DNA from 4 places in the Mesorhizobium sp. WSM4906 genome. Region 2 is predicted to be linked to each of the others. Evidence: riboswitches for the same ligand, from Rfam matches in the RefSeq annotation. Region 2 holds a riboswitch; each other region holds the start of a gene.

What was found. A riboswitch is a leader RNA that binds a small molecule or an ion and turns the genes downstream of it on or off. The one in region 2 is predicted to bind cobalamin.
Region 1: linked by a shared signal. The riboswitch ahead of QAZ22_RS16985 (DUF1636 family protein) and the one ahead of QAZ22_RS23535 (ABC transporter ATP-binding protein) in region 2 are both predicted to bind cobalamin.
Region 3: linked by a shared signal. The riboswitch ahead of bluB (5,6-dimethylbenzimidazole synthase) and the one ahead of QAZ22_RS23535 (ABC transporter ATP-binding protein) in region 2 are both predicted to bind cobalamin.
Region 4: linked by a shared signal. The riboswitch ahead of QAZ22_RS17185 (CbtB domain-containing protein) and the one ahead of QAZ22_RS23535 (ABC transporter ATP-binding protein) in region 2 are both predicted to bind cobalamin.

The regions. Positions count from the first base shown of each region.
Region 1 covers NZ_CP121355.1:3,573,018-3,578,256, reverse strand. The annotation lists gene QAZ22_RS17010 (NADH-quinone oxidoreductase subunit D) at 1-628, opposite strand, end outside; gene QAZ22_RS17005 (NADH-quinone oxidoreductase subunit C) at 638-1,243, opposite strand; gene QAZ22_RS17000 (NADH-quinone oxidoreductase subunit B) at 1,248-1,829, opposite strand; gene QAZ22_RS16995 (NADH-quinone oxidoreductase subunit A) at 1,820-2,185, opposite strand; gene QAZ22_RS16990 (winged helix-turn-helix domain-containing protein) at 2,522-3,721, shown strand; cobalamin riboswitch at 3,752-3,960, shown strand; gene QAZ22_RS16985 (DUF1636 family protein) at 4,000-4,425, shown strand; gene cobW (cobalamin biosynthesis protein CobW) at 4,428-5,239, shown strand, end outside.
Region 2 covers NZ_CP121355.1:4,898,036-4,903,274, forward strand. The annotation lists gene QAZ22_RS23525 (iron ABC transporter permease) at 1-63, opposite strand, end outside; gene QAZ22_RS23530 (ABC transporter substrate-binding protein) at 414-1,361, opposite strand; gene QAZ22_RS23535 (ABC transporter ATP-binding protein) at 1,388-2,176, opposite strand; cobalamin riboswitch at 2,357-2,562, opposite strand; gene QAZ22_RS23540 (AraC family transcriptional regulator) at 2,770-3,603, shown strand; gene QAZ22_RS23545 (helix-turn-helix domain-containing GNAT family N-acetyltransferase) at 3,774-4,709, opposite strand; gene QAZ22_RS23550 (alanine racemase) at 5,042-5,239, opposite strand, start outside.
Region 3 covers NZ_CP121355.1:5,899,353-5,904,591, forward strand. The annotation lists gene QAZ22_RS28645 (pirin family protein) at 1-401, opposite strand, end outside; gene QAZ22_RS28650 (DUF2277 domain-containing protein) at 411-677, opposite strand; gene QAZ22_RS28655 (exodeoxyribonuclease VII small subunit) at 720-971, opposite strand; gene QAZ22_RS28660 (histone deacetylase family protein) at 975-1,901, opposite strand; cobalamin riboswitch at 2,017-2,196, shown strand; partial or broken gene bluB (5,6-dimethylbenzimidazole synthase) at 2,310-2,822, shown strand; gene QAZ22_RS28670 (hypothetical protein) at 3,002-3,982, opposite strand; partial or broken gene QAZ22_RS28675 (hypothetical protein) at 4,172-4,375, opposite strand; gene ribB (3,4-dihydroxy-2-butanone-4-phosphate synthase) at 4,669-5,239, opposite strand, start outside.
Region 4 covers NZ_CP121355.1:3,614,830-3,620,068, reverse strand. The annotation lists gene cobD (threonine-phosphate decarboxylase CobD) at 1-3, opposite strand, end outside; gene cbiB (adenosylcobinamide-phosphate synthase CbiB) at 2-991, shown strand; gene cobO (cob(I)yrinic acid a,c-diamide adenosyltransferase) at 988-1,632, opposite strand; gene cobU (bifunctional adenosylcobinamide kinase/adenosylcobinamide-phosphate guanylyltransferase) at 1,634-2,155, opposite strand; gene QAZ22_RS17190 (CbtA family protein) at 2,148-2,945, opposite strand; gene QAZ22_RS17185 (CbtB domain-containing protein) at 2,961-3,140, opposite strand; cobalamin riboswitch at 3,177-3,375, opposite strand; gene QAZ22_RS17180 (gamma-glutamylcyclotransferase) at 3,504-4,190, opposite strand; gene QAZ22_RS17175 (aromatic ring-hydroxylating dioxygenase subunit alpha) at 4,324-5,239, shown strand, end outside.

The DNA of each region.
Region 1 (5,239 bases), 1.3 Mb from region 2:
CCAGCGACACCGTGCCGATATCGACATTGCGCTGCTTGAAGATGCGGTTGGGCGTGAGCAGCGCGTCGAGGTCGTCGATCGACTTCAGGAACGGGTCGATCCACTTGCCGATATCCTCGATCAGCTTCTGCGGCAGGTCCTGGTGCACGCCGCCCGGCCGGAAATAGGCCGCATGCATGCGCGAGCCGGAGGCGCGCTCGTAGAACACCATCAGCTTTTCGCGTTCGACGAAGCCCCATAGCGGCGGGGTGAGCGCTCCGACGTCCATCGCCTGCGTCGTCACATTGAGGATGTGCGACATGATGCGGCCCATTTCGGAATAGAGCACGCGGATCAGCTGGCCGCGCTTCGGCACCTCGATACCGAGCAGCCGCTCGGCGGCCAAAGCGAAGGCATGCTCCTGGTTCATCGGCGCGCAATAGTCGAGCCGGTCGAGGTAGGGCACGGCCTGCAGGTAGGTCTTGGCCTCGATCAGCTTCTCGGTGCCGCGATGGAGCAGGCCGATATGCGGATCGACGCGGTCGACAACCTCGCCGTCGAGCTCAAGAACCAACCGCAAAACACCGTGCGCTGCAGGGTGTTGAGGCCCAAAGTTAATGTTGAAATTGCGGACGGAGGTCTCAGCCATTCTGGCGCCTCAATTCGTCTTGGCTTTTTCGTCCCCCGGCAGGACGTAGTCCGTCCCTTCCCAGGGAGAAAGAAAATCGAAATTGCGGAATTCCTGCTTGAGCTCGACCGGCTCGTAGATCACGCGCTTCGCCTCGTCGTCGTAACGCACCTCGACGAAGCCGGTCAGCGGAAAATCCTTGCGCAGCGGATGGCCGTCAAAGCCGTAGTCGGTGAGGATGCGCCGCAGGTCCGGATGGCCGGAGAACAGCACGCCGTAGAGATCGTAGGTCTCGCGCTCGTACCAGTCGGCGCCGGGGTAGACTGAGGTCAGCGACGGCACCAGCGTCTCTTCGTCGGCCTGGACCTTGAGGCGGATGCGCCCATTCTGCTTGGGCGACAACAAGTGGTAGACGACGTCGAAGCGCTTGGCCCGCGACGGGTAGTCGGCCCCGCAGATGTCGATGATCGAGATGAACTGGCAGCGCGGATCGTCGCGCAGGAAGGTCGCCACCTCGATCAGATTGCCCGGCTCGACGGAAACCGTCAGCTCGCCATAGGCAAGCACGGCTTCGCCGATACGGCCGGAGAGCTTCTCGCCGAGATAGGTGGAGAGTTCGTTCAACGCCAAGGCCATTGGTTCACCGTTCGATCGTGCCGGTGCGGCGGATCTTCTTCTGCAACAGAAGAATGCCGTAGAGCAGCGCTTCCGCGCTCGGCGGGCAGCCGGGGACATAGATGTCGACCGGCACGATGCGGTCGCAGCCGCGCACCACCGAATAGGAATAATGGTAGTAACCGCCGCCATTGGCGCAAGAGCCCATCGAGATGACGTAGCGCGGCTCCGGCATCTGGTCGTAGACCTTGCGCAGCGCCGGCGCCATCTTGTTGGTCAGCGTGCCGGCCACGATCATGATGTCGGACTGGCGCGGAGACGCGCGCGGCGCGACGCCGAAGCGCTCGCTGTCGTAGCGCGGCATCGAGGTGTGGATCATCTCGACCGCGCAGCAGGCGAGGCCGAAGGTCATGAACATCAGCGAGCCGCTGCGCGCCCAGGTGATCAGCGCTTCGGTCGAGGTGACGAGGAAGCCCTTGTCGGCCAGTTCATTGTTGATTTCCAGGAAGAAGGGATCGTCCTCCCCCACCGGCCTGCCGGTGTTGGGATCGATGATGCCCTTGGGCTTCGGCGCGACGAGGGTGCCTGAACTGTCGTTCAATCCCATTCCAGCGCTCCTTTTTTCCATTCATAGGCAAAGCCGATGGTCAGCACCGCCAGGAACACCATCATCGACCAGAAGCCGAGCATGCCGACCTTCGAGAAGGACACCGCCCATGGGAACAGGAAGGCGACCTCGAGATCGAAGATGATGAACAGGATCGACACCAGGTAGAAGCGGATGTCGAATTTCATGCGGGCGTCGTCGAAGGAGTTGAACCCGCATTCATAGGCGGAAAGCTTTTCCGGGTCGGGATTGCGGTAGGCCACCAGGAACGGCGCGATGATCAGCGCGAGACCGACGACCATCGCCACTGCGATGAAGAGGACGATGGGCAGATACGAACTTAGGAGTGCGCTCATGCGGCGACTTTCCTTTGGCGGGCCAGTTCACTTTGATTACAGCAACGGACTCTAATGCGGAAGCGTGACAGTTTAACCGCTGAACCGTTTTAAAGGGGCCCATGCTGCAACGCGGCGAGGGTTAGCGCAGCGGTTTCGGCGACGCAAGTCAAACCTTGTTCAAAATCCGGCGCTGGACGCCATATCGGAAGAAACTGGTCCGATCCGCTCCTGTTTGATTTCCTTCACTTTTTACTCCACTTTTCTCTCCTGACATATCTCCCGCCATTTGCCTGCTAGCATGGCTGGAATCACCGGCCGGGAAACATGTAAACGGATCGAGGCAAAGGCACCTTGATGAAGGAAAAAATCTCTCTTCGCATGGCCAGGCGCATCGCGCTCGGCGCGCAGGGTTTCACGGACCCTCGTCCGGGCGGCGAGCCCAACCGCCGGCACCTCGCCCGCGTGCTCTCCCGGACCGGCCTGCTGCAGATCGATTCCGTCAGCGCGGTGGTGCGCGCCCATTACATGCCGCTCTATTCGCGCCTCGGCCCCTACCCGCTTGCGCTGCTGGACAATGCAGCCGTGACCCGCAAGCGCGCCATCTTCGAATATTGGGCGCACGAGGCGTCGTTCCTGCCGGTCGAGACCTATCCGCTCCTGCGCTGGCGCATGCAGCGCGCCGAACGCGGCGAGGAAATGTATCTCGGCCTCGCCAAATGGGGTCGTGAGCGCAAGACGATGATCGACGAGATCTATAAAGAAGTCGCAGAACGCGGGCCGATCGCCGCCTCCGACATCGAGGGCCACAAGGGCAATGGCGGCTGGTGGGGCTGGAGCGAGGCCAAGCACGCCTTCGAATGGCTGTTCTGGGCCGGACGCATCACCACCGCTTACCGGCGCGGCTTCGAGCGCTACTACGACCTGCCCGCGCGCGTTTTGCCGCAGGCCGTGCTCGACCTGCCTGTACCCTCGGTCGAGGACGCGCATCGCGAATTGCTGCGCATTTCCGCCCGCGCCCATGGCATCGCCACCTATGGCGACTTGCGCGACTACTTTCGTCTGGCACCCGGCGACACCAAAGACAGGATCGAGGAACTGGTCGAGGCTGGCGAGTTGCTGCCGGTGCGGGTCGAGGGCTGGGACAAGACCGCTTACCTCCACAAGGACGCCCGCCTCCCGCGCCGGGTCGAGGCGCGCGCGCTGCTCGCCCCGTTCGACCCCGTCGTCTTCGAGCGCACGCGGACGGAAAAGCTCTTCGACTTCCGCTACCGCATCGAGATCTACACGCCGGCCGAAAAGCGCCAATACGGCTATTACGTGCTGCCCTTCCTGCTCGGCGACCGGATCGTCGCGCGTGTCGACTTGCGGGCCGATCGCCCGGCCAGCGTGCTGCGCGTCCACGCCGCCTACGCTGAAGCTCACGCTCCGCCCGAAACGGCGGCCCAATTGCTCGAAGAGCTGAAGCAGATGCAATCCTGGCTCGGCCTGGAGGCGATCGAGGTGACGCCGGCCGGCGACCTTGGACCGGCGCTGGCCGACATCCGGGTGTCGTAGCCGCGCGTTGACAGGCGCATAGCCGTAAGCCTAAATCCTGACCCAGACGGTCTCCTCCCGGCAAAGGGAGGAGCCAAGAGGGAATGCGGTGCGGAGTTGAAAAATTCCAAATCCGCGGCTGTCCCCGCAACTGTGAGCGACGAGCCTCAGCCGAAAACCACTGGGATGTCCCCGGGAAGGCGGCACGAGAAGGCGATGACCCGCGAGCCAGGAGACCTGCCGTCTGAGACTTTAAGTATCCGAACGCCCGGCGGGTTTTCCGGGCAAGGAGCCTGGTTTTGGATCGCAACGGCAGTTTCCCGGCAAACAGTGCGGACATTTCGTCCGAGTCCGACGCGTTGGCCGGCGTGACCGTCATCGTCTGCTCGTCCTGCCGCGACGAGAGCGGTTCGGACGCGCATCCGCGCGCCGGCGCCCTGCTGGCCGAGGACACGCGCAGCGCAGCGTCGGGCCAGGATATCCGCATCCGCACTGTCGAATGCCTCGGCAATTGCAAGCGCCGCCTGAGCGCCGCGCTCCTGCGCGACGGCTGCTGGAGCTATGTCTTCGGCGACCTGGAAACGAACAGCGGCGCCGACCTCGTCGCCGGCGCGAAGCTCTTCGCCACATCGACCGATGGCCTCATTCCGTGGCGCGGCCGGCCCGATTCCCTCAAACGCGGCCTGGTTGCCCGCATCCCGCCTCTCGATCTCCTGAAGGACTGACCATGAACGCTTCCGTTTCCCGTGTTCCGTGCACCGTCGTCACCGGCTTCCTCGGCGCCGGCAAGACGACGCTGATCCGCAACCTGCTCGAAAACGCCAAGGGCAAGCGGCTGGCGATCATCGTCAACGAGTTCGGCGACGTCGGCATCGACGGCGAGATCCTGAAAGGCTGCGGCATCGACACCTGCCCGGAGGAGAACATCGTCGAGCTCGCCAACGGCTGCATCTGCTGCACCGTGGCGGACGATTTCGTGCCGGCGCTCGACCAGATCCTGTCGCGCTCGCCGAAGGTCGACCACATCCTGATCGAAACCTCCGGCCTGGCGCTGCCGAAGCCGCTGGTTCAGGCCTTTCAGTGGCCGACGGTCAAGAGCCGCGTCACCGTCGACGGCGTCATTGCCGTGGTCGACGGCCCGGCGTTGGCAGACGGCCGCGTCGCCTCCGACATGGACGCGCTCCAGGCGCAGCGCGCTGCCGACGATTCCCTCGACCATGACGATCCGGTCGAGGAGGTGTTCGAGGACCAGATCGCCTGCGCCGACCTGATCATCCTGTCGAAGAGCGACCTGATGGACGCGGCTGGCTCGGAGCGCGCCAACGCCGTCATCGGCGAGCATGTGGCGCGTGCCGTGAAGGTGGTGCCGACGACGCACGGCAAGGTCGATCCGTCGGTCCTGCTCGGCCTCGGCCTTGCCGTCGAGGACGACATCGAGAACCGCAAGACCCATCATGACGACGAGCTCGACCACGAGCATGACGATTTCGACTCCTTCGTCATCGATATCCCGTCGATCTCGCATCCGGACGAGCTGGC
Region 2 (5,239 bases):
CGTCGAGCCATAGGCGATCGACAGCAGCGCGAGCGCGACCAGAAGGATCGCGCCCAGCGTCATCGCGAGGGTGAAGGATCGGTGCAAGGTCACGCCGTCAGACCTGTCATCGCCTTGCTTGCCTTCGCGATTGTCCGAAGCCTCCGCGACTTCGTCATTCCAGGGCGAAGCAGGAGCGAAGCTCCGTCGCGGAGACCCTGGAATCCATGCCGTGACCTCGCGCGAAGGGTGCCACGGAGCAGAATTCTGCACCGTGGCGGCGCCTCTGCGTCATGGCATGGATCCTCGGGTCTGCGCCGCGTCGCTTCGCTCCTTGCTCCGCCCGTGGATGACGACGTCGCGGGCGTTTCGGCCAATCTCCGAGGCAGGCGATCAGTCAACGGGAGCATCTCAGGCCATCTGAACGCAAGACCTCAGAACGCTTCCGGATGCATGGCCCTGGCGATCTTGCCGATCGCCTCGATGTTGGCGGGTCCGGGCGTCAGTTCGGCGTAGCGCAGCGCCACGAAGTGCTCGTTCCTGACCGCGTCGGTCTCCTTCATCGCCGGATGCGCCTTGAGAAAATCGAGCAGCTTCCGATAGCCGCCGCCATCCTGGGAGTCGAGCAGGATGAGGAATTGCGGATTGCGCGAAGCGACCGTCTCCCAGTCGGTGTTGCCCCAGCTCGTTTCCATATCGGCCATGATGTTTTCGCCGCCCGCGGCGGCGATCATCGCGTTGGGGATGGCGAACTTGCCGGCGGTGAAGGGCTTGTCCTCGCCGGAGTCGTAGAGGAACACGCGCGTGCCCTTGCGGTCGCCCACCTTGGCGTTGATGTCGGCGAGCTCGGTTTTCCAGCCGGCGACCAGCTTCTCCGCCTCGGCCGCCTTGCCGAAGATCTTGCCGAGCTTCTCGACATCGCCAAAGAGCAGGTCCATCGAGGCGGCGGGCCGGTTCTTGTCGAGATGGACGCAGCTCTCGGTCAGCACCAGCGTCTTGATGCCGTGCGGGGCGAGCGTGTCGGGCGTGACCTCGCCGCCCGGCTTCATGCCGTAATACCAGCCGGCGAAGAAGAAATCGGGCTCGACGGCGACGAGGTTTTCGAGCGTCGGATATTTCGGCGCGAGCTCCGGAATAGACCCTTGCTCAGCCTTGAATTCGGGGCCGACCTTGTACCAGCCGGTGATGCCGGTGAGCCCGACGATAGACGGCTGCAGCTTCAGCGCGAAAGCCATCTCGGCCATGTTGAGGTCCTGGATGACGGCGCGCTTCGGCGGGGCGTCGAAGGTGAGCGGCTTGCCGCAACTGTCGACGGTAACCGGGAAGGCAACAGCCGCCGAGGCGAAAAGCGACAAGGCAAAGGACGGCACGAGGCGTTTCATCGGAAGATGCTCCTTGTTTGGACGGTTCAGGATGACGAGGCGGCGCGACCGGCAAGGTCGAAGACGGTGAGCTCGCGGTCTTCGGTCGGGTGCTGCAGATGCAGCACGTCGATGCCGAAGACCTCGCGGATGAGCGGCTGCGCCAGCGCCTGGCGCGGCGGCGCCAGCGCGTGCAGCCGGGCGTTGCTCATCACCGCGACACGGGTGGCGAAGGGCGCCACCAGAGCGAGATCATGCAGCACGGCGACGACGGTCATGTCGAAGCCGGCCACCAGGCCGAGCAGCTCGCCGCGGGCGCGCGGATCGAGGTGGTTGGTCGGCTCGTCGAGGAACAGGATTTTCGGCTCCTGCGCGATAGCGCGGGCGAGCTGCGCGCGCTGGCGTTCGCCGCCGGACAGCGAGCCGATGGTGCGCGCGAGCAGCGGCAAGAGCCCGGTCCGCCGCAGCGCTTCGACGACGATGTCGCGGTCGTGGTGCCGGCGCCTCAGGCCGGCGTGCGGGACGCGGCCAAGCTCGACATAGTCGATGACGGCAAGTCGCGGATCCGGCTGGTCTGTCTGGCCGACGACGGCGATGTTGAGGGCGCGCTCGGCCGTGGTGATCCTGTCCAGCCGACGTCCGGCCAAGCGGACCTCGCCGTGGCTCGGCGACAGAGCGCCGCACAGCATGCGCAGCAGCGTCGTCTTGCCGGCGCCGTTGGGGCCGACGATGGCCAGCCGCTCGCCGGCCGCCAGCGACAGGCTGACATTGTCGACCAGCGCGCGGCCGTTGGCCGTCGCGCCGAGGCCACGGGCTTCGAGGACCGGCGGCATCACGAGCCAAGCCCCGCCAGGTCGCCCGGATGGTATCTCCAGGCCGCATATCCGATGGCTTGATGGATACGATCGATGGAGCCGTCCAGCATTCCGTCACTCTCCAAAAATGGCGACGGAAGGATGCTGGGACGAGCCGGCCGACAAGGCCGGTGCCCGCGTCTCCTCCCGGCACACCCCGTCCGGTCAACTCGTGTCGATGGCAGGTCTCCTGGCTCGCGGGTCGTTGCGCCATCCGCCTTCCCAGCCTTGCCGGCCAGTGGCGTTCGGATGGAGCTCGCCGCTCACAGTTGCGGGGGCAGCCACGGCCTCGACCCGAAGCAGGTCTCACCGTGTTCCCTTTTCACCCCTTGCCTTGCGGCTCAGGGACCATGACGCCGCCATCGTAGGTTGTCCGCGTGCGAGTCGCAACGGGCTGCCGCGCATCCCCTCACTACAGCTGCCATTTTGTTCTCCCTTCGTTATGTAATAACGTTACGCACTAGAGAATGCCGCCTTCGTTTGTCAACATCGTTTCGACTTCGCTCACCGCGCAATTTCGATCAAACTGGCTGTCGGCGCGGTGGCTAGTGTCGCCCCGCCAAATGCGAGGAGCCATGAACCCGACCGAGAAAGCGCTGTGGTTTGTCGAAAGCCGTCTGCCCGATGCGATTTCGCTCGACGATGTCGCGGCAAGCAGCGGCGTGTCGCGCTTCCATGTGACGCGCGCCTTCGGCGCCGCGACCGGACGGTCGGTGATGGGCTACGTGCGGGCGCGCCGGCTCAGCGAAGCGGCGCGCAAGCTTGCGGGCGGCGCGCCCGACATCCTGTCGGTCGCGCTCGATGCCGGCTACAACTCGCATGAGGCTTTCACGCGGGCTTTCCGCGAGCAGTTCGGCACCACGCCGGAACTGGTGCGCGCGCAGGGCTCGACCCAAAATCTCGACCTCGTGGAGCCTATCCTGATGGACAGTTCATTTCTCGCCGCACTCGAACCGCCGCGCTTCGAGACCAGCCGGCCCTTCCTCATCGCCGGTCTCGGCGAGCGCTACAGCTGCGAGAGCAGCGCCGGCATCCCGATGCTGTGGCAGCGCTTCGGCCCCTATATCGGCCACATCCCCGGCGAGGTCGGCGACGTCGCCTACGGCGTCTGCGTCAATGGCGACGATGCCGGCAATTTCGACTACATCGCCGGTGTCGAGGTGAGCGATTTCTCCGACCTGCCCAAGGAGTTCTTCCGGGTGCGGGTGCCGGCGCAGAAATACGCGGTGTTCCCGCATCGCGAGCACATCTCGACCATCCGCCGCACCGTCAACACGATCTGGAACAAATGGCTGCCGGCCTCGGGACACGAGATCGCCGACGCCCCGGAATTCGAACGCTACGGGCCGGAATTCGATGCACGCAGCGGCAATGGCGGGCTGGAAATCTGGGTGCCCGTGAAGGGCTGAGTGCTGCGGCTTCCCCCTTCTCCCCTTGTGGGAGAAGGTGTCGCCGAAGGCGATGGATGAGGGGTGTTCCAGCGGAATGAGACGCCGGCGTTCCCTGGAATACCCCTCATCCGTCTCGGCGCTGCGCGCCGATCCACCTTCTCCCACAAGGGGAGAAGGGAAAGAGCTAACTAAAGCTCCAGATTCCAGGTCTGGCCGACCAAATCCTTGCCGAAGGAATGGTGGCGCTCTTCCTCGACCAGCTTGAAGCCCGCCGCCTGGTAGATGCGGCGGGCCGAACCCAGTATGTCGTTGGTCCACAACGTCAGCGTCTTGTAGCCCTTGGCGCGCGCGAAGGCGATGCACTCGTCGACCAGGCGTGCGCCGATGCCCAAGCCGCGCGCCGAGGGCTCGACATAGAGCAGCCTGAGCTTCGCCACCTTGGGCGATTTGCGGACAACGAAGACCGAGCCGACCACCTCGCCTTCGCGTTCGGCGATCCAGCTGCGCTCCCATTGCGGGACGAAATTCTTGACGAACTCGCCGAGGATCTCGGCGACCAGCGCTTCGTAGGTCTCGTCCCAGCCATATTCCTGCGCGTAGAGCAGGCCCTGGCGGTGCGTGACCCAACCGATGTCGCCGACCTGCAGCGGCCGCAAGATATAGGGCACCTTGGGTTCGGGTTTGTCGCCGAGCAGGTCCTGCACGGTCCGCATCGCCTTGACCAGGCGCTCCTGGTCGGCCGGCGCCAGACGATCGAGCAGCGCGCGCACCTGGTTGTGCGAGTCCTGGTTGAGCGGCGCGAAGGCCTCCTTGCCTGCCTTGGTCAGCGCGATCGGCGAGCGCCGCGCATCGGCCTCCGAAGCGGCGCGCTCGACCAGGCCGCGCTCCTCGAACTTCTTCAGCAGCCGGCTGACATAGCCTGGGTCGAGGCCAAGGTCGCGCACCAGGTCGCTGGCGACGAGCCCGTCGCGATGGGCCAGTTCGTAGAGCACCCGCGCCTCGGTCAGCGAAAAGCTGCTTTTCAGCCAGCCCTCGTCGAGCACGCCGATCTGCCGGGTATAGAAGCGGTTGAAGGCACGGACCGCATCGATGCGTTCCTTGCCGGGATGGTCGTGGATGGTCATGGCAGTTCCTCCTGTCGCGGACAGGATCAATCATTTAGTTGACTGAGTCAATAAATAGGCGAGCGGGACACTACACAACTTCGTCATTCCAGGGCGGAGCAAGGAGCGAAGCGACGCGCGCAGACCCTGGAATCCATGCCGTGACTTTAGAGCCCCACAACGGTGCAGACCTTGGGGCTGGAGCACCAGCGTAGGCTGTCCTTCGTTTGCATCGCATCATCCTACGGCGAACGTAACGGCATGGATCCTAGGGTCTGCGCGACGCTTCGCGTCGCTCCGCCCTAGGATGACGACGTCGCGGATGCCGGCGCCAAATTGGCCCGGGCACACTCTCACCCCATCGGCAGCGCCGGCCAGAATTCGACGATGCGCCCGCCGGAAAACACCGCAAGCGAGCCGAAATGCTGCAGCACGGCCTCGCTCTGCGTCGGCCTCAGAAAAGCATAGTCCCCCGGCTTCACGTCCGATCCGGCCGGCAACCCCATGAACTGCTGGTTGGACGACAACCCTATCAACCCGCTCGGCTTCAT
Region 3 (5,239 bases), 1.0 Mb from region 2:
CCGGAGATCGACATCGGCGCGCCGCGCAGCTCCTCCGGCGTGCGTTCCGAATGGACGATGCCGCGGCCGGCGGTCATCAGGTTCACGTCGCCTGGCGCGATCACCATCTCGGTGCCGAGCGAATCGCGATGCCTGATCTTGCCGTCGAACAGATAAGTGACGGTGGAGAGCCCGATATGCGGATGCGGACGCACGTCGATCGCGTGGCCGGCGCGCAGGATGGCCGGACCCATGCGGTCGAAGAAGATGAACGGACCGACCAGCCTGCGTTTCGCGGTCGGCAAGGCGCGGCGAACCTCGAAGCCGCCAATGTCCTTGGCGTTGGGGATGACCATCAATTCGATCTGGTCGCAGGAGAAGGCATCGCCGGCCTCAGGATCGTTACCCGGGAAGAAGCTCATGTCACGACCTCAGGCGAAGCGGAGCGCGGACCTGGCTTTCGCCTTGGCGGCCTCTTCCTCGCGATTGCGCGGATGCTGGGTGGTTTCGAGGCTGTCGAGCAGCTCGCGCGCGGCGGCCGCGATCGCCTCGACGGCGTGGTGGAAGGCATGCTCGTTGCGCTTGGACGGCTTGGTCGAGCCACTCAGCTTGCGCACGAACTGCAAGGCCGCGTCATGGACCTCGTCGTCGGTCGCCGGCGGATCGAAATTGAACAGGGTCTTGATGTTTCGGCACATGCTTGGACTCCTTGCCTGTTTCTCTCCCCCGCCGCTTCCGTTCTATTCGGCGTCGAGCGGCTCCGTTCCCACCGGCTTGCCGTCGCGCGACAGCCTGATCTTCTCGACCTTATCCTCGGCGGCCTTGAGCAGCCGGTCGCAGTGGGCCTTCAGCGCCTCGCCGCGTTCGTATATCCTGATCGACTGGTCGAGCGGGACATCGCCGCGCTCCAGATCATCGACGATCTTCTCCAGCGCGTCGAGCGCCTGTTCGAAGCTCATCGCCTTGACGTCTTCATTAGCTTCATCAGCCATAATTCATCCCTTCATCAGCCGCCCGACATGGGCGGCGACCGAAAATGCCAGTCCTTGCAGATCGTAGCCGCCCTCCAGCAGGCTGACGAGCCGGTTGCCGCTGTGGCGCCCGGCGCGATCCATCAGTTGGCCGGTTGCCCAGTCGAAATCATCCTCGGTCAGGTTGATCTCGGCCAGCGGATCGCGATGGTGCGCATCGAACCCGGCGGAAATGATGATCAGGTCCGGCTTGAACGCATCGATCGACGGCAGCACGCGCGACAGGAAGGCGTCGCGGAACGTGTCGCTGCCGGTGCTCGGCGCAAGCGGCGCGTTGACGATGTTGCCGGCGCCGGTTTCGCTTTTGGCACCGCTGCCAGGATAAAGCGGCATCTGGTGCGTCGAGCAATAGAGCACCGACGGATCGTCCCAGAAAATGTCCTGTGTGCCGTTGCCGTGATGGACGTCCCAATCGACGATGGCGACGCGCTCGGCCTGATGCTTCTTCTGCGCATGACGAGCGGCGATCGCCGCGGTGTTGAACAGGCAAAAACCCATCGCGGTGGTCTTTTCGGCGTGATGGCCGGGCGGGCGCGCGGCAACGAAGACATTGGCGGCGCGGCCCTCGAAGACATCGTCTATCGCCGCATTGGCGGCGCCGATCGCCGTCACCGCGGCCTGCCAGCTTTTCGGACTGGCGCTGGTGTCGGCGTCGATCGAGACGATACCGCTCGCAGGAATGGCCGCGCGGATGCGGGCAACAAAATCCTCCGGATGCGCGTAGAGGATCGTCGCCTCGTCGCCTTCCGGCGCCTTGACACGGTCGAGGGCCGAAAAAGCCTCGTCGTCCAGCACGCGTTCGATGGCGCGCAAACGGTCCGGCCGCTCGGGATGGCCGGGCGGCGTGAGGTGTTCCAGAAATACCGGATGGGTGTAGAGACGGGTAGCCATGGCCCCTAATCTAGGCACCTGTCGCCCGGATAGCTATGTTCCAGCACCGAATGATTGGGGAAAATCGCGCCGTGCCGTGTCGCTGGCGGCATTGGCGCGGCTTCCGCTTCACGATAAGGTCCCATCGCTGCCTGGTGCCCGCGGACGCGGGAGAATCGGGAACACGGTTGAATTCCGTGGCGTGCCCAACGCTGTGAGGGGGACCGCGCCGGCAAAAGCCACTGTCCTGGACGGGAAGGCGCCGGATGCGGGTCGATCCCGAGCCAGAAGACCGGCCCGGCAGACATGGTCGTCCGCATGGTCAGGCGGAAGACTGCTTTCGCAAGGGGACAAGCGATGCAGGCACGAACGGCCGCCACGAGCGGCGACGACTTTGACCAATTGGCGCGCGACGCCGTCTACCGGGCGATGTTCACAAGACGGGACGTGCGCAGCCATTTTGTTTCGGACGATCTCGACGATCGCGTGCTTGCGCGGCTGCTGACAGCCGCCCATCACGCGCCATCGGTCGGCTACATGCAGCCGTGGAACTTCATCGTCATCCGCGATGCGGCAAGGCGACGACAGGTGCGCGACCTGTTTCTGGCCGCGCGCGAGCAGGAACTGCCGGCGATCGAGGCGGAGCGGCAGGCGCTCTACCGCAAACTGAAGCTCGAGGGCATCTGCGAAAGCGCGCTAAACCTGTGCATCACCTGCGACCGACAGCGCTCGAAGAATTCGCCGCTCGGGCGCTGGCACAATCCGGAGATGGACCTCTACAGCACCGTCTGCGCGGTACAGAATTTCTGGCTGGCGGCGCGCGCCGAAGGCGTCGGCGTCGGTTGGGTGAGCATCATCGAAACCGAGGCGCTGAAGCGGCTCTTGTCGATCCCCGAGCATGTCACGCCGATCGCCTATCTCTGCGTCGGCCGCGTCTCGGCATTCGCGCCGAAGCCGGACCTCGAAGCGCATGGCTGGGGCAAGCGCCTGCCGCTGCCCGAGCTGGTGATGAGCGAAACCTTTTGCGGTGCCGGCGAGGCACAGCTCAAGTCGGCGATCGCCCGCCTTGGTTCGGGGGACGAGCGAAGCCGTGATCAGTCTGCCGTCGTGGAGGCTGCCATTCAAGCAGCCCGGGGCGAATCCCAGCGCGAGCCGCCGAAGGAGCCGAGCGCCTTGTCGCGAAGCTCCCTGAATTTCGACGAGGCCTCGGCCAGCCGCCCATCCCAGTCAGGATTCGGAACCTGGCCCTCGATGGTGTCGAAATAGACCTGCATCAGCGAAGCGATGGCGAAGGGTTCGATGAAGGCAGCCTTGAAAGCCCAGGCGAAGACGATGGCGAGCACGAAGGCCCAGCCGGCAAGCTGCCCCGGTATCACCCAGAGGATGGCGGCTGCCGGGGCCAGCATCAGCAGGAAGATGACGAAGGACACACCCCACATGATCACCGCCAGCCAGACGGCGTTCTTGACCATATGCTTGCCGTTCTGCGCGTAGAGCACGACGCCTTGCCTGGCGGTCTCGAACGGCGAGTTCGAATTGATGCGGATGTTATAGCCGAGGATGATCTCGTCGACATAGGTCAGCGACAGGCGGATGACCGTGTTGATGAAGCTGACGATGCCGCTCAAGCCGGGAATGGGCAGGAACGCCGCGATGCCGCCGATCAGGCCGGTGATGGCGCGGATGGCCCCCTTCACCAGCTGGTCGACGACGAAAAGAATGTTGGCCTCGGCGAAACGCTGGGTCACCACTTCCTTCGCATAGGCGATCTGGCCCTGGCCGTCGGGAACGTCGTGGCCATCGATCAGATGGACCATGACGGCGATGTGGCCGGCCTTGAGAACGTAGAGGATATATTCGCGGATCCAGTAGACGGCGATCGAGACGACGCCGAAGCCGACCACGCCGCCCCATAAGGCAAACGACATCGGTCCGTCCGGATCGGTGGAGATATGGCCTACGCCGTAGCCGACGCTGGCGCCGGTGCCGGTCGCCACGATGTAGGCCACCGTGATGCCGAAATAGACGATCATGCGAAAGACGATGAACGGCCATGTCCGCATCATGATGGACACCGACCGGCCGATGCTGAAGTCCCACATGGCCCCGACTCTCCCGCCCCGCGCATGACCCCGAAAATCGGAACCGATTTTCGGAAAGGATCATGCGCAAACATCAAAAGTGTTACAGCATCCTTTGCGCGTTCAAGGAACGCGCTGCGCTGTAAGAGAATGGCCGGAGAGGATGCGCTCAGGTCTGCGATTGTCAATTGCGGCGGCACCGTGACCGCCTCAAAACGGTGCACAACCCGGCGATATCGTTACCCGATCGTGCGGTCGGGGCTTTTTGCGCAAGCCTTCGAGCAGTTGCTTGAATGCCGCTATCGCCTTCTTCGACGTCGCTTCGGGGTCCCTGGAATTGGCGATGCGCTGCGAGGCCTGGCTGCTGGCGCCGTTGATCAGCCGCGCCGCGGTCTCGGGATCGAGATCGGGAAGACCGCCGGTCGTTCGTTTTCGCCAAAACCCATCGCCATCGCTCGAAACTAGCCGAAGCCTTTCAAACTTCGTCATTCCAGGGCGAAGCAGGAGCGAAGCTCCGTCGCGGAGACCCTGGAATCCATGCCGTTACCTTAGCCGTAGAGTGCAGCGAAGCAGAATTCTGCACCGTTGCAACGCGTCAAGGTCACGGAATGGATCCTCGGGTCTTCGCGCGTCGCTTTGCTCCTTGCTCCGCCCGTGGATGACGACGTCGCGGACGCTTCCGAACTTCCGGCGCATCCCTCGACAGCCTACAGAATCTCCGTCTTGGCGATATGGATGCCAAACCCTTCGAGGCCGACATAGTGGCGCTCGCGCGAGGCGATCAGGTTGATCGAGGAGATGCCGAGATCCCTGAGAATCTGGGCGCCAAGGCCGATCTCGCGCCACTCGCTCTCGCGCCGGCGCGCCTCCTCATGGTCCTCGCGCTCGCCGCTCATCGGGCGCCTGCGCTCCTGGTGGGCGACGCCGACCGAGCCTTCGCGCAGATAGACGATAACGCCGCGCTTGCGCTCGCCCATTGCCTTCATGATGTGATCCAGGCGGTGGCTGGTGCCGAAGACGTCGGTCACGACGTCCTCCGAATGCAGGCGCACCGGCACTTCCTCGCCGTCGCGGATGTCGCCGAAGACGACCGCGACGTGATGCATGGAATCCCAAGGCAGCGTGTAGGTGAAGACCTGCGCCTTGCCGCCGGGCGTGTCGATGTCGGAGCAGGCGACGCGCTCGACCAGCGTTTCCTTGCGCTGGCGGTAGGCGATGAGGTCGGCGACCGAAACCTGCTTAAGGCCATGCTGTTCCGCGAAAGCCTGAACCTCGGGG
Region 4 (5,239 bases), 1.3 Mb from region 2:
CATGTCGATCCTGATCGCTTTCCTGTCACTCGCCGTTGAACGTGCCCTTGGCTATCCCGACTGGCTGTTTAACGCCATCGGCCATCCGGTAACCTGGATCGGCAGGCTGATATCCTTTCTCGATCGCAGGCTCAACCGCGCGACCGATTCCGACGAATTGCGTCGTCGCCGCGGCGTCCAGGCGCTGCTCGTCATCCTGCTGGTGCCGGCGGCCATCGGCCTGGCGCTGCATGTCCTGCTTTGGCTGATCTTCCCGTCCGGCGTTGTCATTGCAGCCATCATCGGCTCATCGCTGCTGTCACAGAAAAGCCTGGCGGAGCATGTCGAGGATGTCGCCGATGCGCTGGAGACCGGCGGCCTGACGCTTGGCCGTATCGCCGTTTCGCGCATCGTCGGCCGTGATCCCGAAAAGCTCGACAAGGCGGGCGTCGCCCGCGCCGCGATCGAAAGCCTGGCCGAGAATTTTTCCGACGGCATCGTCGCGCCTGCCTTCTGGACCGGTATCGGCGGGCTGGCCGGGGGCGCTGCCTACAAGGCCGCCAACACCGCCGATTCGATGATCGGCCACCGCACGCCGAAATATGAGGCATTCGGCCGCGCCGCGGCGCTCTTCGACGACAGGATCAACCTGCCGGCATCGCGGCTCACCGGCCTGTTGATCGTGCTCGCGGCCTTCCTGGTCAAAGGCGCCGATCCCCGCGAGGCTTGGCTGGTCATGCGCCGCGACGCGAAAAAGCATCGCTCGCCCAACGCTGGCTGGCCGGAAGCCGCCATGGCCGGCGCGCTGGGGCTGTCCCTGGCAGGGCCGCGCAGCTATGGCGGCGAGATCGTCGAGGACGCCTTCATGGGCGAAGGCGGCCGGCGCGAGGCGGAAAGCACCGACATAAGACAGGCGCTGAAGCTCTACCGCGTCGCCGACGGGCTGCTGATCGGCTTGTTCGCGATTCTGTCGGCGATCGTGATCTACCTGACCATTTTGATCGGCGGCTAAAACTCAATTCCCTGCTGCGCCTTCACGCCGGCCGAGAAGTGGTGCTTGGTAAGACCCATTTCGGTGACGAGATCGGCCGCCTCCACAAGCAGCGGTTTGGCATTCCGGCCGGTGACGATGACGTGCAGGCCCTCGCGGCGCGCCTTCAGCGCCGCGACCACCTTCTCGAGATCAAGATAATCGTAGCGCAGGGCGATGTTGAGCTCGTCGAGCACCACGAGGCTGATCGATGGGTCGGCCATCAACTCGAGCGCCTTCGCCCAGGCGGCTTCGGCGGCGGCGATGTCGCGCTTCAGGTCCTGGGTTTCCCAGGTGAAGCCTTCGCCCATCGCGTGCCAGACGACGCGGTCGCCGAAAGCGGCGAAGGCATCCTTTTCGCCCGTATGCCACTTGCCCTTGATGAACTGGACGACGCCGACGCGCTTGCCGTAGCCCAGCATCCTCAGCGCCAGCCCGAAGGCAGCCGTGGTCTTGCCCTTGCCCGGCCCCGTGTTGACGATCAGCAGTCCCTTCTCGATCGTCTTGCCGGCCACCTCGGCATCCTGCACCGCCTTGCGCTTGGCCATCTTGGCGCGATGGCGTTCGGCGTCCCCCTCGTTGATGGTCTTGTCGTCGATGGTCTTGTCGTCGATTTCGGCCATGTTATTTCACCTTGAGCGGCAGCCCCGCCACCATCATCAACACGCTATCGGCGACCGCCGCGACCTGCTGGTTGAGCCGGCCGGCGGCGTCGCGGAACCGGCGCGCCAGCGCGTTGTCCGGCACGATGCCGAGCCCGACTTCGTTCGACACCACGAACCAGGGTCCGCGCGGCCGCGACAGCGCATCGGTCAGCCGCCGGCACTCGGCCTCGATGTCATGGTCGGCCAGCATATGATTGGTCAGCCACAATGTCAGGCAGTCGACGAGCACCGGCTGGTGATCGGGCAAGGCCTCGATCGCGTCGGTGAGATCGAGCGGCGCATCGACGGTGACCCAGCCTTCGCCGCGGCGCGCGCGATGCAGCGCGATGCGCTCGCGCATCTCGTCGTCATAGGCTTGTGCGGTTGCAATGTAGGTCCAGGGCGATGGGTTCGCCGTCGCCAAGGTTTCGGCATGCGCGCTCTTTCCCGCGCGCGCCCCGCCGACGATGAAGGTCAGACGACCCTTGGCGCGATCAGGCAAAGCTGCCGCGCAGGCTGGTCGCCGTGCCGGTGAAGCGGCCGCGCACCACGCCGACAACTGCGCCCAGCACCAGCCAGAAAACCAGATCGGTGAGCGTCACCGCAACGACGAACTGGTGATGTAGACCTTCCGGAATTGCCGTTTCGAAACTTTCCGGCTGCGGCGCACCGACAATGTGCGGCGCCACGATCAGCGCAACACCGAGGATCGCAAGCGGCAACGACTTTCGGAAAGCGATCAAACCGAGCCCGGCGGCCGTCGCGGCCACTGTCGAAATCCACCAGATCTGGCGCGGCAAAAGGTCGGCCGCGGGCATCGCCGGCAGTTCGGGCGGCAGGCCGAGGCCAGGCGCCAGGGTGAAAACCGCGAAACCGGCAAGGCCCCAGAACACGCCCTGGCGCCAGTTGCCGATGCCGCCGGCGAATTCGGAGATCGCGACCAGGATCAGCGCGAAGCCGATGCCGGTGACGATGTTGGCGACCACGTTGAAGGCGAAGCGCTCGAAGCCGTCGGCCGGCGCCCAGCCCTCGTCCTCGGCCGGAGCAGCCGCTTCCGCCGGCACCGGAGTCACGCTGCTCATCGCGTTGTCCGCCGGAGCGGCCGAACTCATTGCGTTGTTGCTTGTGCTGGCGGCGGCGTGATCGTGGTGATGACCGCTGCCGGCCTTTTCATAGACTTCCGCCTTCAGGATCAGCGGCACGGTCGCATAGGCCTGCATGCAGGCGAGCGCTATGCCCGCCACTAGCCCCGCGATCGCCGCGATGAACACGACGTTGCGAAACAGATTCATGATGTCAGGCCTTGCTCAGTGGCAGGGAAAAGCCATCGAATGGCGATAGTCGTGGGCGGCGTTGTGGACCGCATCGATATGCGAGAAGCCGACGAAACCGACGACGAAAATGCCGAGCAGCGCGGCCAAGGCCAGCTGCATGATGCGCGACTGCGAGGAGACGGAGGCGCCGAGGGAGACGGAAGCGGTATTCATGTCTTGTCCTTTCGCCCTCCACCCGAGGGCATCGAAGTCAACTTTCCCGTCGCCGGCAGGTCTCCTGGCTCGCGGATCCGCGCCCTTCCCCACCTTCCCGAGGAAAATCCTCAGTGGTTTATGGAGAGGACTACCGCACACAGTTGCGGGGGCAGCCACGGCTTTGGGCGGAAACTCCACCCTCACCGCATTCCCTCTTGGCTCCAAAAACGGAACCGACGACGCGATCGACTATAGGCAGAATCGTCGCGCCCGGCAAACCAAAATCCGTCACGCCGCAGCGTGATTGCGGCACGGGTTTGGGTTTCTGATCCCACGCATGTCTTTGTCCCGAAACCGGTTCCCTGTTTCGTGAGACATGCTCTAAGAAGCGGCGATCCGCTCGGCAACCAGCTGCTGCAATCGCCACAAATGGCGGTCGTGAATGCCGCGCTGCTCGAGGTTCTTCACCGTATTGTAGAGATAGTCCGCGCCCGAGCCCCAATGGCCGCAGGATGTCGCCAGCCGCTCGACCACCACCTTCTCCTCGATCGGACCGGCATAGGTCGTGCCTTTGCGGTTGATGACAAAGGCCAGCGCCTGGAAGCGTCCGGCGTTGCCCGTCAGGTTGAGGAGCCGAGGATGATAGCTTGTCGGCTTCAGCGTCATCTCGCGCCGGAAAAGCTTGTCCAATGCCTGCCGGCGGTCGTTGCCGTTCAGTCGGAAAGCGACACCTTTGCACTGCCCGCCGCGATCCAGGGCCATCATCAGACCCGGCTGCTCCTTGGTACCGCGCCAGCGCGTCATGTTCATGCAGAAGGAACGGTGCCAGCCGCGCGCCACGGCAACCCGCTCCTCGACATGATCGATCTCGGGCTTCCAGATCAGCGAGCCATAGCCGAACAGCCAGAGTGGCTCGTCAGCGGGGAGTTCAGCCTCCAGGGCGTCCAGCATCGTCTCATAGTCGGCGTTATCAAGGTGCGCGGCATGCGGATCGGGGCCGCTGTCTTCGACGACTCGAAAACAGCGAGCGACCAGCTCCTCGGTGAGCGACATCGTTCTTGTAGGCATATTTGCGATCCCGACCAGCCGGCAAGCGCCAGCGTCGGAAACGACTTTAAGGGCGGTGCCGGGACGCCACAATGCCCGGCAATTGACAACGGCCCGGCCCGGGTGTCGGCTGTCGGCAGCGAAGGAGAAGCCGATGCAGCCGAATCCGAGCGGACGCGATCGCTACTATGGTCTTACCAGCCTCGAGCCGACATTGCCCGCCACGGCGTATCGGGAACCCGATGCCTACCAGCGCGATCTCGAAGCGATCTGGTACCGGAGCTGGCTGATGGTCTGCCGCGAGGCCGATCTCGCGGAACCTCTCGCCTTTCGAACGTCCCGCATCGGCTCGCAGGAAGTCGTCGTGCTGCGCGACGAAACCGGAAGCCTGCGAGCCTTCCACAACACCTGCCGGCATCGCGGCTCGCAGCTTTGCCAGGAAAGCGCTGGGCGGCTGAAGGCCAGGCTTCTCACCTGCCCCTACCACGCCTGGTCCTACTCGCTGCGCGGCGACCTGGTGCGGGTGCCGTCGAAATCGCTGCCCGAAGGCTTCGACAAGGCCGATTTCCCGCTCTACCGGGTGGCGCTGTCGGTCTGGCGCGGCTTCGTCTTCGTCAACCTTGCCGAGGATGCCGGCGGCTCGTCGGAAGCCTCCTTCGATCCTGCTTCCGGCGACCTTGCGAACTGGCCGCTGGAGACGCTCGTCACCGGCCACCGGCTCAGCAAGGTGATGAACTGCAACTGGAAGATTTTCTGGGAGAACTTCAACGAGTGCCTGCACTGCCCGGGCGTGCACAAGGACCTGTCGCGGCTGGTGCCGATCTACGGCCGCGGCCTGATGGCGAGGCACGACGATCCGGAATGGGCGCGCCACGCCGACAACGACGCGCCGGAGTTTTCCGGCGGTCTGCGCGCCGGCGCCGAAACCTGGTCGCAAGACGGGCGTGTCCATGGACCGGTCTTTGCCGGCCTGACGCCGGCCGAGCGCGTCGCCGGCCAGACCTACGCCACATCGCTGCCCTCGATGTTCATCGTTGGCCATGTCGACTACGTCCGCACGGTGCGGCTCG